Desulfofalx alkaliphila DSM 12257: one gene and its partner. The protein of the gene in region 2 interacts with the protein of the main gene of each other region in a pairwise test. Links are inferred from orthologs where the notes say so. Each region holds a gene or a part of one and is shown on either strand. Other genes may lie near its edges.

Region 1 (4,866 bases), on a different replicon or contig from region 2:
CCATTCTCTTGTAGCTCTTTTGGTGCAGGCTTTTGCGGTACAAGGCTGCCCCCCACCAACCGGTGGCAGCGGTTAATACCAGGGCAAATGCTATCGCCCACCAAAAATTGCTTTCTAAAGCTGTGGTAATATCCTTTAGTTTTCCGTAGTAACCACTGGATTGAAGAAAGAAAAGGGCAGCAAATACCGCTCCGCCAATGGCAAAGGAGGCCAGGTAAAAATAGGCCAAGGTTATTAGCAAACGCCGCCAGGGCAAAAAACCGAAGGCAGCCAGCACCATTAAGAGAGACAGCAAAAGCTTAAAACACCAAATTAGCATCCACTGCAGGGGTGGAATAAAAACCGTTAAAGCATAAATTGACCCCACCGCTGCGCCACATAGCAGTCGCCAGCGACTGGGGTAAAACTGGGCAAACTTGGCTGTGGCCCACAGGATTGCATAATTCATCACCAGGTTTCCCAAAACCACCGTGTCCAGATAAACCACCTGGGTCATTTAAAGACCTCCAAAAGCGGCCCTGGCAAATAATTGAAAACTCCGCAGTAGATTATATGGCCGCAAAAATACAAATATGAATTTTTTTGCAACAACTCCTTGAGATTATTATACACCCTAAAGCTTGTTAAAATTGTCAATATGTGGTAACGGGGCCGCAATTATTTTTGTCTATTTTTTCGGATTTAATCAGTATTTAAATTTTTCTTATAACCGGCCATGCCGGCAGGGCACAAGTTTAATAAATATAAACAAATTAAAACTTGATAATAGCTTGACTTGGTGTTATACTACAATTTAATTTATATGGCTCTAAATTCAATGACAGAGAAAAGTAGGTAAGGAACATTTTTTCCAGAGAGGAAGTGTCACCGGCTGAAAGCACTTCTAAAAAATGACTTGCTGAAGTTCACTCTTGAGATGCAGGCTGAAACTTTGTGTTACAAAGAAAGTAGGCTGGGCCGCAATTCTCCCGGCGTTACAGGGGAGGGGGTATCGGTTTATTCCTGTACTCTGTCAGAGGTGACCCAATGCATATTTATTGCATGGGTAACCAGGGTGGTATCGCGGAAAAGATTACTCTTCCGTCCCTGATGGGGCGGAAGATTTTTATTTTTACACCCTTTTAAAAGGTGACAGAATAAGCAGTATTCCTGTACCCTAGCGAGGGGAGCCGCATTTTGAGCGGCTAATTTGGGTGGTACCGCGGAAGCTTGCAGTTTTCGTCCCAATAATTGGGGTGAAGTGCAGGCTTTTTTATTTAGCTGATAATTCACATTGGTGTAAGAATTTTTTATAAAAGCAAGGGGGAATAAAAATGCTAGCATCATCAATTGATCCTATGGCGGGCGGGGGGATAAGCAGGAATTATAATAATAAAGCAACCCTTGGCTACTTAGGGCCGGCAGGCACCTTTTCCCATTGCGCTGCAGAAAAGTGGAAAAAGGGGACCGACACGGTATTGGTCCCCTACTCATCATTGGCAAGCCTAGTGGCAGCAGTGGAGAAAAAGGAAATTACCACCGGGGTGGTGCCGGTTGAAAATTCTGCCGAAGGTTCGGTGGGTATAGTTTTAGATTTATTGGCCTACCACGGCAAGGTAAAGATTATTGGTGAACTATTATTGGCAGTTTCTCATCAGTTGCTGACAAAGCCCGGTGTGCAATTGGATCAGCTGACCCGGGTACTTTCCCATCCCCAGGCCATCGGGCAGTGCCGCCAGTGGTTGGCTGCACATCTGCCCCGGGCTGAAATTGTGGAGGTATCCAGCTCTGCCCTGGCCGCCACCCTCGTTTCTGAAGCCGGGGATCCCTGGGCGGCCATCGGCAGCAGTATGGCAGGTAAGTTAAATAATTTGCAGCCCATGGCAGAGAACATTAATGACTATGCCAATAACACCACTCGGTTTTTAATAATATCTGCCAAAGCTAAAGCACCGCCATGCAGCCAATGTAAAACATCACTGGTGTTTACCCTGCCACACCAACCGGGGGCACTGTATCATCTGCTGGGGGAGTTTGCCCAAAGAAACATAAATTTAACCCGCATAGAATCACGCCCCACTAAAAATGAATTGGGTAGCTATCGCTTTTTCGTCGATTTTATCTGGCACTACCAAGAGGGTTTAATGAATAATTTGCTGGGTTCAATAAAGCTGCGGGTTAATGATTTGCGGGTGCTGGGCTGTTATCCCAGTGTTAATTAGGCCAATAATCTTTCGGCTAAAGCCATGGATATATATGTTTCAATAATAGCGGCCGCAGCAAGAATCAAGGCCAATATCAAAATTAGTTTGAAAATAAGTTGCCGGGCTGCAGGTAAATAAATATGTATTCTGCTTTCATTATTGTTTGGCGGCCTTTTCGATATTTTATATAGATAATAGACAGAAAACATTGTACCTGCGGCCATGGCAAACAGTTCCAGGGACCCATGCACCATGGTAACTGCAATTAAGCTGCCGTAGCTGACCCCGGTGGTTATGCTCATGGCTCCAAGGGCAATTCCCGCTACCAGGGCGTTAATAAAGTATAAAAACACACCCACCGCAGCGGAAAAAAACACTGCCAGCACCTTTAATCCCCTCACAGGTAACAGGGAAATTAAGAAAATAGCCAGAGGGGCAATGGTTATGAGAAAATTGTTCACAAATATTTTTACGGTCATTCCCGCCAAGGTGGTATGACCCACCTTCTGGGCCAGCCCTGCAAAGAGTTGGTCCATAAATTCCATAAGTAGGGCACTGTCTTTTATTACGTTAACTGTATAATAGGCCATGCCAAGTAAAATGAGCACAAAAAGTATTTCCGCCTTTAGGGCGAAAACTAAATAAGGGCGTAATTTAAAATCTTTTAACATCTTAACCCCCTAAATCTCTGCGATTAGTACAAAAAAGGGTCTCTATACAAAGACCCTAATAAAAAATATTTCCTTATCACATATAATATGACAATTAACTTCTGCGGCGTAAAAAGGCAGGTATATCCAACTCATCATGGTTGGTAAAAGGCTTAATATCCATCTCGTTCTTCAAGCCGTCTTTCTTATCATTGGTGGGGCGGTGGTCAAAACCGGTGGCTATTACCGTTACCCGCACATCCTCATTCATGGCTTCGTCTATCACTGCCCCAAAAATAATATTTGCTTCGGGATCAGCTGCCTGGGCAATTATTTCTGCAGCCTCATTTACCTCAAACAGCCCCAGGGACGGCCCTCCTGTAATATTTAACAGAACACCCCGGGCACCTTCAATTGAGGTCTCTAACAAGGGGCTGGAAATGGCGCCCCTGGCTGCCTCTGTGGCCCTATTATCCCCACTGGAGGATCCAATACCCATCAAGGCAGAGCCGGTATCTTTCATAATGGTTTTGACGTCGGCAAAGTCAAGATTAATTAAGCCGGGCACTGCTATCAGGTCTGATATGCCTTGCACACCTTGACGGAGCACATCGTCGGCAATGCGAAATGCCTCAACAATTGAAGTATGTTTATCAATTACCTGAAGTAATCGGTCATTGGGGATGGTAATCAGTGTGTCCACCTTGCTTTTTAGTTCATTAATACCAAATTCCGCTTGGTTAAGCCGCTTACGACCTTCAAAGGTAAAGGGCTTGGTGACAACACCGACTGTAAGCGCACCTATTTCTTTGGCCACCTCCGCCACCACCGGAGCTGCACCGGTGCCTGTACCGCCGCCCATACCGGCAGTGACAAAGACCATATCGGCACCTTTTAGGGCCTCTTGAATCTCTTCCCGACTTTCCTCAGCGGCTTTTTTCCCAATTTCAGGGTTGGCCCCTGCACCCAGACCCTTGGTTAGTTTGGCACCAATTTGTATTCTGCTGCTGCTTTGGGCTAATTGCAAGGCCTGGGCATCCGTATTTACGGAAATAAATTCAACACCTTTTAAACCGGCGGCAATCATGCGGTTAACGGCATTATTGCCACCCCCACCAACACCGATTACTTTAATATTGGCATATTGATCAAAGTCCATCTCAAAATCCAGCATGCAGTAATCCTCCTCCACTTAAATCTGCCACTACTACTGTCGTGGTTAAAATGTAAATTTATGAATCACGCTTTTGAATCCACCTTTTACACGGGCTAACAAATTACTTTTTTTATCATGAACACCCATGTGGTTTTTTTGTCCATATTTAATTAATGCAACGGCATTTAAGCTTGTATGCACACCTTCCTGTTCATCAATTAAATGAACCGGCAGGTTTAAATTACCCTCTAACATGCCTGGCAGTCCTTTTAGTTTTGCACCGCCCCCAATTAAAACCAGCTTAGTTGGCCGGGCACCGTGCCCATAGGTATTAATGGAATTTTCTATCATGTCAGCCAACTCTGTCACGCGGGAATCTATTATTTCGTTAATAAACTGATTGGTTTTTGTATCCATACCTTTGTTCTCATTATTATCAATCTTTATTTTAGCTGCCACAGATATCGGCACATGCAAGCCAATGGCTAAGTCACCGGTGATATGCTCACCGCCTATGGGTAGGGAAAGGGTCATCCGTGGCAAACCGCGATGATACCAACAAAGGTCAGTGGTAGCACCTCCAAGATCCACCAATAGGGCTCCCAGCTGTTTATCTGCATGCTGTAACACCTGGTCCGCCAACACCAGTGGATTATAATACAAAGCCTTGGGTCTTATATTGCCCCTATGTAGGGAAGCCAATAAATTATTTATTGCTTCAGCCTGTCCGTAAACAAGATGCACCTCAGCTTCCAGGCGCTTTCCTTTGGCACCCCTGGGTTGAGACAAGCCCCAACAACCATCTATACCATAATCAATAGGTAGCTGCTGTACCAAAATCATTTCATCGGTTGCCGAGCCGGCCCGGCAACTTTCC
Region 2 (8,290 bases):
TGCAAACAACATTCCGCCCAATAAGCTCAAAAGCAACAGACCCGCCAGTACGCTGATTTTGATTGCCTTTGCTTTTTTATCTTCTTTTTTGGACTTTATTTCTTCCTGCTCGGCCTTTATATTGCTTGGTAAAACTTGAGTGGCAAAGTCATCCTCCTGATCCGGAACAGCCCTTTGGCCATTTACAGCCCTCAGCAGTTCCGAACTGAACTCTTGGGCAGACCGGTACCGCTGATCAGGATTTTTTTCCATTGCCTTTAACACAACTCGTTCTAATTCCTTAGGTATATGTGGGTTTATTTCCCCAGGAAGTGGAGGCTGCTCTTGTATATGTTTTAATGCCACCGCCACCGGGCCGTCTCCTTTGAACGGTAGCTGTGAAGTAAGCATTTCATACAGCACCACACCAAGGGAGTAGATATCTGATTGCGGGCCGGGGGTTTCCCCCTTTGCCTGTTCCGGTGATATATAATGCACAGAGCCCATAATAGTTTGAGTATTTGTAATTGTGCCGGTGGTGGCTTCTAAAGCAATGCCAAAATCGGTAAGTTTTACCCGATGGTTAGGGGTAATTAAAATATTATGGGGCTTTACATCCCGGTGTACAATATTGTTTTCATGGGCATGCTGCAGGGCATCACAAATTTGCCGCACAATGCTTACTATTTCATGTATAGGCAGGTCGGGCTTGTCTTGAATAAAATTCTTTAAGTTGTCCCCATCTATATACTCCATTACCAGATAATGGGTATCTTCTTCCTGGCCAACATCATGAATGTTAACAATGTTAGAGTGAGAAAGGCTGGCCACAGCCTGTGCCTCTCGGCGAAAGCGACGGATAAAATCACTGTCAGATACAAACTCCGACCTTAACACCTTAATTGTAACCAAGCGATTTAAAAAAGTATCCTTAGCCTTGTAAACAACGGCCATCCCACCGCCGCCCAGTTGTTCCTGTATTTCATACCGGTTCCCCAATAGCTTACCGATCATTTTTTCTTCACCTCATCAATGCCTCAGATATCACTTTTTGTGCAATTGGTGCTGCCACCCTGCCACCTGAACCACCGTTTTCAATTATTACAGACACCGCAACCCTGGGCTGCTGAACCGGGGCAAAGCCTACAAACCAAGCATGGGAAGCACCATGGGGGTTTTCAGCGGTACCCGTCTTTCCTGCCACCTCTATTCCACCTATGGCCGCAGCCCTTGCCGTTCCCCTCTCCACCGCTGCAGCCATGGCATCACCGATAATCCGGGCCGTTTCTGCGTCAGTGGCCTGCAGCATAAGACCGGGTCTATGCTGATATGACGTTTTGCCTAAAGAGTTTCTTACTTCTTGCACCAAATAGGGCTGCATCATCGAGCCACCGTTTGCCACAGCCGCCGCCACCATGGCCATGTGTAGTGGACTGACCAGCAAATCCCCTTGGCCTATGGCTGTAACCGCCAATTGCCTGCTGTCCATGTTTTCAATATCCCCCATGGTGCTGGGCCGGCTTTCTACACCTAAAGCAAAATCAGTATTAAAGCCAAACTGCTCTGCAACTTGCACAAAGGGTTGCCGTCCCATTTCTAAAGCCAGTTGCCCGAAGGCGGTATTGCACGATACCACCAAGGCTTCGGTCAAGTCCACATGGCCATGTACATTATCTTCCAGCTTAAAACCTTCCACCATCAGATAGCCCGGGCAATTGACAAGGTCCCCGCCCTGGTGTCCCTGGGCCAAGGCCCCGGCCGCTGTAATTAATTTCATCACCGAACCCGGTGGATAGGCCCCCTGAAAAGCCCTGTTCAAAAGCGGTGCATCCTTATTATTTTGTAGATGCTCCCATTCTTGCTCTAAATTATTGGGATCAAAGGACGGGGATGTTGCCGCTGCCAAAATTGCTCCGGTGCGCGGGTCCACAGCCACCACCGCACCCCTCTTGCCGCCCAAGAGTTCCACCGCCAAGTGCTGTAACTCTGCATCCAAGGTTAATACCAAATCCTGCCCAAGCTGGCTTTGGCCGGTGGCTTTTCTTATTTCATTAAAAAGTTTTTCCTCCCTGTTCATACCTAAAAGTTCAATGTCATAAGTGGATTCCAAGCCGCTTGCTCCATATTTTTTAGAAGTGTAGCCTATAATATTGGCAGTTTCCGCGCCCCTTGGGTAAACCCGGACGCTGCCTTCATCAACCCACCTGCTTTCTGCCAGGACAACACCCTTTCTGTCATATATACTGCCCCGGTGTATATTGGCCATCTGCTCTGCCATGCGACGGTTATTTGGATGAGAAGCCAGCTCAGAACCCATTTTTAAATGTATATACGACAGATAGAATATCAATATGGTCAACAACAACAAAATAAAAATCCCTAAATTGCGAATGTTATTTTTCATTAGAAACAACCGCCTTGTGGGACACATTCAACAATAATCCTAAAATGATAGAGTTAGCTACCAGAGAACTGCCGCCGTAACTTATGAAAGGCAAAGTGATACCGGTTAAGGGCAGTAACTTCATCACCCCGGCCAATATAATAAAAACCTGCAAACCCATCAGTGCAGTTAAGCCTGCTGCCAACAGGGCAGAAAAGTCATCCTTTGCCTCCAGGGCTATCCGCAAGCCGCGATAGATTAAGAGGATAAAGAGAAGAATAATCCCGGCGCCACCCAATAGACCCATCTCCTCAGAAATGGCAGCAAATATAAAATCTGTGTGGGCCGCAGGAATTAAGTCCGGTCTCCCTGCCCCTAAACCTGAACCCAAAACTCCGCCACTGCCCATGGCAAAAAGTGACTGTATAATTTGGTAGCCGTAAGAATCATATAAGGGCCAAGGATTAAGCCATATGTCTACCCTCACCTGCACATGAAAAAACAAAAGATAACAAATAAATGCTCCTATTATAAACATGGTCAAACCAAATAATATATAAAAAATCCTGGCTGTGGCAACATATAACATGGCAAGAAAGGTACAAAAATAGATCAAGGCAGTGCCTAAGTCCCTTTGAAACACCAACAGCACCAAGGCAATTCCCCACATCACCAGCATCGGCCCCCACTCCCGCAGGCTTGGCACCGGTATGCCAAAAACCGACCCTGTTCCTGTGGTTAGTATTCTCTTATTTTCAGCAAGATAGGAGGCCAAAAATAAAACCAACACTATTTTAACAAATTCTGACGTTTGCACCTGAAACCAGGGCAATTCTAACCACCGTTTGGCACCGCCCAATTCTTCCCCAAAAAAAATTGGTACCACTAAAGCTATAACCCCTAGCAGGGCGTAAATATAACGATATTCAGACAATAGGTGATAATTGCGAAACAAGGTGGTAACCAAGGCCAAGGCCACAAGGGCCACCAACAACCAGGCAAATTGGCGGATTGCATAATGGGGTTGCAACCTCAACAAAAAAACCAAACCTGTGGATATTAATACGGTGATTATGGGCAATAAATAAGGATCAGCCCTAAATCCGGTCAGCCGCCACAACCAACTAAGTGACAAAAAGCCAACAAAAGTACCTAGGGCCCCCGCCACCACCATGTAAGCATGGGGCATATGGTCCATTCCCAGGTATAAAGTCAGCACACCCACCCACAGGTACAGACCGCCATAAAATAACAGTCTATGCTCCCTCTGCCGGGTACTCACACTTAAATTGCCGGCACCGGTTTCGCTAACCATGGGCACCCTCCCCAATTATATTTCAATCAAAATGATTGAAACATTATCTGTACCGCCTTGCTCCAGGGCTGCGTTGGCTAACTTTTTCACCGCTTCATCGGGGGTATCGACACTGCTGACAATGGCATGTATTTCCTTACCCACCAAATGATTGGTCAAACCGTCTGTACACAATAATAACCTATCGCCCTTATAGAGCACTAATTTATATAAATCAACTTCAACATTGGTCATTGCACCGACAGCTTGGGTTAAAACATTTCTGCGGGGATGTACCTGGGCCAAATCTTCGGTAATGCTGCCATTCTTTACCAGCTCACCCACCAATGAATGATCATCGGTAACCTGTTTAATGGTGTTCCCCCTCAACAGATATGCTCTGCTGTCACCCACATGGGCCACATAAACAGTGTCGCCGCTTAACAGACATGCAGTTACCGTGGTGCCCATGCCTTGTAAATTTGCGTCATTGCAGGCCATTTCGTATACATGTCTGTTTGCTTGCTCCATGGCTTCTACCACCAACTTACCGACATCGGCGGTATTGGGCAGTTCGCGTCTAAGATACCGCTCTAGATAAACCAGGGCCTGTCTGCTGGCTACCTCTCCGGCTTGGTGACCACCCATTCCATCTGCCACCACAAAGAGCCCAATGTCAGGGCAGACAAGCAGGCTATCTTCATTTTCTGAACGAACCAGCCCCACTTCAGTTATTTGACTCCACCTCATGTGCCCACCTCACAAACTCAAAACTAACTCCACCCAACCGCACCCTATCTCCATTGGCCAGCACCGCAGGCCGGGTTAACCTTTTTTCGTTTAAATAGGTACCATTTAGACTTCCCATATCTTCCAACCAATACTGTCCGTCCTTTAGCTTAATGGCCGCGTGCTCCGTTGAAACAAAATCATCCACAATGGAAACATCATTCTTTGCGGACCTGCCTAATCTTGTACTGTCGCCAAGATAAATTTTAAACCCCGGTTTAATCATATCATTTTCACTGGCAACAACCACTAAAGTTGCACCGTCACCGCCTTTAATCTCCTTGGGGATAATAATATGTCCGCCTTTTTGGCTGTGTGCAGCCGGGGCCTTGCGCAGATCCCCAACAACCATAATTACTAGCTTTAATAAAAACAAATAGAATAAGCCTAAAAATAAAAGTCGTAATGCCAACAATACAATTCCAAGCATGATCAATCCACCTTAAATTGGCACACTGTTGTACCAAAGGTGATAAGATCTTTTGGTTGAAGCAATTTTTTTGTTACCTTTACCCCACCAACCAGCGTACCATTGGTACTGTTGAGATCAGTCAACAGGTACCCATCATTAACATTATCAATTTGCGCATGGCGCCTTGACACACTTGGGTCTGTTAAAACAATATCACAGGTGTTTTTTCGTCCGATAACAGCACGGTAGTTATTTAACAAAAATGTTTTCCCCACATCACGACCTTCCAGCACTACCAAAGAATACTTTGCTGTCATTAGCTTTTCTATGGGTTCTGTGCCCTTTACCGGTTTATACATTTGTGTTTTATGTATTTCTTCGTCTTCAAAAGCATTTTTGTTGTGCTGGCGTAATTCTTCTTTTGTTAAAGGTATTGCTTCACTAAAGGATGACAGCAATTCAATGTCACCGGCGGATATATCCTTATTCTTTTCCAATTCTACCACCGGCGGAGCTACCAAAGTAAACCTTTTTTCTTTTGCCTTTTGCTCCAGGTAATCCTGCAGCTCCAATGATAACATTTTGTTAAATGCACCGATACTTTCCCAATCTTCGGGGTTCAGCATCACCTTATATTCGTTGGGCACATAGGTTTTTTTAACACTTACCCTGCGCTTATCTCGCATTTCACGGGCTAAGCGCTTCGCTATTTCCACCGGCTGTATCCGCCCTTTAAATTTGTCTTTAAAAAAACCTTCAATGTATTTTTCTAAATTACCTTCAAGACCGGAAAAGAGGCCCATAGCCATTCACCTCTTTAATTGTACTTTTGAAGGCATGGCCGGTGAAGACCGGCAACTGTCACTTTTTCTGCGACGAAGTTGGCCACAGGCCGCGTCAATATCTGAGCCCATCTCTTTGCGCACCGTAGCATTTATACCATGCCTTTCTAATTCCTTTTGAAACGCTATTACCCTGTCCCTGTCAGTTTTTTGATATTCCCGTTCCTTTACCGGGTTAACAGGAATAAGGTTGACATGGCAAAGGATATTTTTTAACAATGCCGCCAGTTCCCAAGCCTGCTCAATGCCATCGTTAATACCTTTTATAAGCGAATATTCAAAGGTTACCCTGCGACCTGTTAAATTTATATATTCTCTGCATGCGGGAATTAATTCAGAGAGAGGATACTTTCGATTAATGGGCATAAGACTGTTTCTAATGGCATCATTGGGTGCATGCAATGACACCGCGAGGGTGATAGGCAAACCCTCATTGGCAAGCCTTTTTATTCCCGGCACTATACCGCAGGTGCTCAAGGTAATGTGCCGTAAACTGATATTTAAACCATAGGGCGCACTCACCTTAGCAATAAAGCGCAAGGTTTGATGATAATTATCAAGGGGTTCACCGGAACCCATCAAGACCAGGTGACTTACCCTGTCACCCACATCCCTTTGAATTGCCAAGACCTGGTCATACATTTCTCCTGAAGTTAAGTTGCGCACCATGCCGTCAATGGTAGAAGCGCAAAAACGGCAACCCATTCGGCAACCCGCCTGTGTAGAAACACAAGCAGAATTACCGTAAGAATGCCGCATTAAAACACCTTCTACTGCTACTCCGTCGGGAAGACCAAATAAATATTTTATTGTACCGTCTCGCCGGGATACCTGTTTGGACAGTATATCCATTCCACCTAAGGAGCAAACTGCATCCAGTTTTTGGCGCAACTCCATTGGAATATTTGTCATATCATTAAAATTTGTTACACCCTTTTGAAAAACCCACTGACATAACTGACTTGCTCGGTAACCTTCAACACCCAAGCCTGCTAAAAAATCCATTATCTCATTTAAATCAAGATCCTTAAGGTTAGCTTTGGACATATAACCGCCTCTTCTTGTGGCTTTTATTCTACAAAATTTACCTAAACTCCTCTTTTTTTCATTCTTGCTATGAAGAAACCATCCATACCATGCACATGGGGCAGCAATTGAATATACCCCTCTTTTACACCGGGCTCATCAGACAATTTTTCTGATATGTAAGGTGTTAAAGGCTCAAGCTCAAATTCTTTGTGTCTATCCAAAAAGGATTTTACTTGCCGTATATTTTCTTCCTCGGTGATTGTGCATGTGCTGTAAAGCAGCACACCGCCGGGACGTACACATTTACTCACACTGTCCAGCATTTCCTGCTGTAACTTCACTATGCTAGAGATGTGGTATGATTCCTTTCGCCAGCGGGCATCAGGACGTCTGCGCAACACACCCAAACCGGAGCAGGGTGCATCCAGCAAAACATAGTCAGCCCATTGACGCAGCTGTTCCGGTATATCCCTAGCATCCCCCACTCTGCCTTCTATAATAGATATACCCAAACGACGGCAGTTATCTTGAATTAAGTTCAGTTTGTGTGGGTGTACATCTAAAGCGATAACCTTACCTTCATTACCCATCAACTGGGCCATATGGGTAGATTTTCCACCAGGTGCCGCCGCACAGTCAATCACCTTTGCCCCGGCATGGGGGCTAATGGCATGCCCCACCAACATAGAGCTCTCATCCTGCACCTGAAAAAGCCCCTGCTGAAAAGAAGGCAGTGCCCGCAAGGATAAAAAACCGTCTAAATTAAGTCCCTCGGGGGCATATGAGGTTGGCTGTGCCTTTACCCCCTCATCTTGCAGTCTGGTTAACAACTCCTCCCTGCTGATGCGCAGCGTGTTAGTGCGCACGGTGTTGGGTGGGGTTTGGTTATTTGCCTTGCACAGTGCAATGGTTTCCTGTAATCCAAACTCATTCAACCACCTTTTTACCATCCAGGTGGGATGAGAGTACTTTAAGGAAATATGACCTACCGCATCATTTTCTAGATCCGGATATTGAATCTTGTGTAAGTTTCGCGTAATATTGCGCAGCACCCCGTTGACAAACTTAACTACCCCTGGGGTGGCATATTTTTTAGTTAACTCCACTGCTTCGTTGCAGGCCGCTGAAGGCGGTACTCGATCCATAAATAATAATTGATAGGTACCCATCCTTAATATGCCCCGTACCGCCGTTGACTGTGAAGCCAGTGGCTGCTTTAAAAACATTGACAGTACCCAATCTAAGGTATTTAACGTTCTCAATGTGCCATAGGCCAATTCAGTGGCAAAGGCCCGGTCAAGTTTCTGTGGACGATATCTTTCTAACACCCTATTAAGTGCCAAGTTGGCATAAGCCCCTTCTTCATCCACTGCAGTGAGCACCTTTAGTGCCAATTCTCGGGCATTAACCTTAGACATATCTTTCACTCCTGTTAGAAAAACTTGGGTCCCCTCAAGTATTTGACCCGGGCGAAACCTTAGTTTTTCTTATATGAAATATCTGATTGCTTCTTCCAGCCGATACACAGATATTTGTGTATTAAAACAAGGCCCAAAGGGACG

Evidence for each region. Proteins that work in one complex are often made in the same cells at the same time.
Region 1: the proteins of rlmN (region 2) and ftsZ interact in binary tests that used the Escherichia coli proteins (3 or more experiments, as listed by UniProt). The link is inferred for Desulfofalx alkaliphila DSM 12257 from one-to-one orthologs.

What each region holds. Positions count from the first base shown.
Region 1 is NZ_JONT01000001.1:251,349-256,214, reverse strand. Bases 1,979-4,755 are described here. They hold ftsZ (cell division protein FtsZ), read right to left. Parts: upstream 4,008-4,755; coding sequence 2,949-4,007; downstream 1,979-2,948. Other genes in these bases: ftsA (cell division protein FtsA), read right to left, coding at 4,053-4,755; BR02_RS0101290 (stage II sporulation protein M), read right to left, coding at 2,198-2,854; pheA (prephenate dehydratase), read left to right, coding at 1,979-2,201. In the rest of the region: sigma-E processing peptidase SpoIIGA, read right to left, coding at 1-496; more of pheA, read left to right, coding at 1,314-1,978; more of ftsA, read right to left, coding at 4,756-4,866. UniProt on the Escherichia coli protein: Essential cell division protein that forms a contractile ring structure (Z ring) at the future cell division site. The regulation of the ring assembly controls the timing and the location of cell division.
Region 2 is NZ_JONT01000013.1:76,494-84,783, reverse strand. What follows is about bases 4,707-7,590. They hold rlmN (dual-specificity RNA methyltransferase RlmN), read right to left. Parts: upstream 6,747-7,590; coding sequence 5,667-6,746; downstream 4,707-5,666. Other genes in these bases: rsmB (16S rRNA (cytosine(967)-C(5))-methyltransferase RsmB), read right to left, coding at 6,788-7,590; BR02_RS0108595 (FhaA domain-containing protein), read right to left, coding at 4,878-5,666; BR02_RS0108600 (FHA domain-containing protein), read right to left, coding at 4,707-4,875. Outside these bases: pknB (Stk1 family PASTA domain-containing Ser/Thr kinase), read right to left, coding at 1-993; BR02_RS0108615 (peptidoglycan D,D-transpeptidase FtsI family protein), read right to left, coding at 1,001-2,383; BR02_RS0108610 (FtsW/RodA/SpoVE family cell cycle protein), read right to left, coding at 2,373-3,677; BR02_RS0108605 (Stp1/IreP family PP2C-type Ser/Thr phosphatase), read right to left, coding at 3,693-4,406; more of BR02_RS0108600, read right to left, coding at 4,384-4,706; more of rsmB, read right to left, coding at 7,591-8,146; BR02_RS0108580 (DUF116 domain-containing protein), read right to left, coding at 8,216-8,290.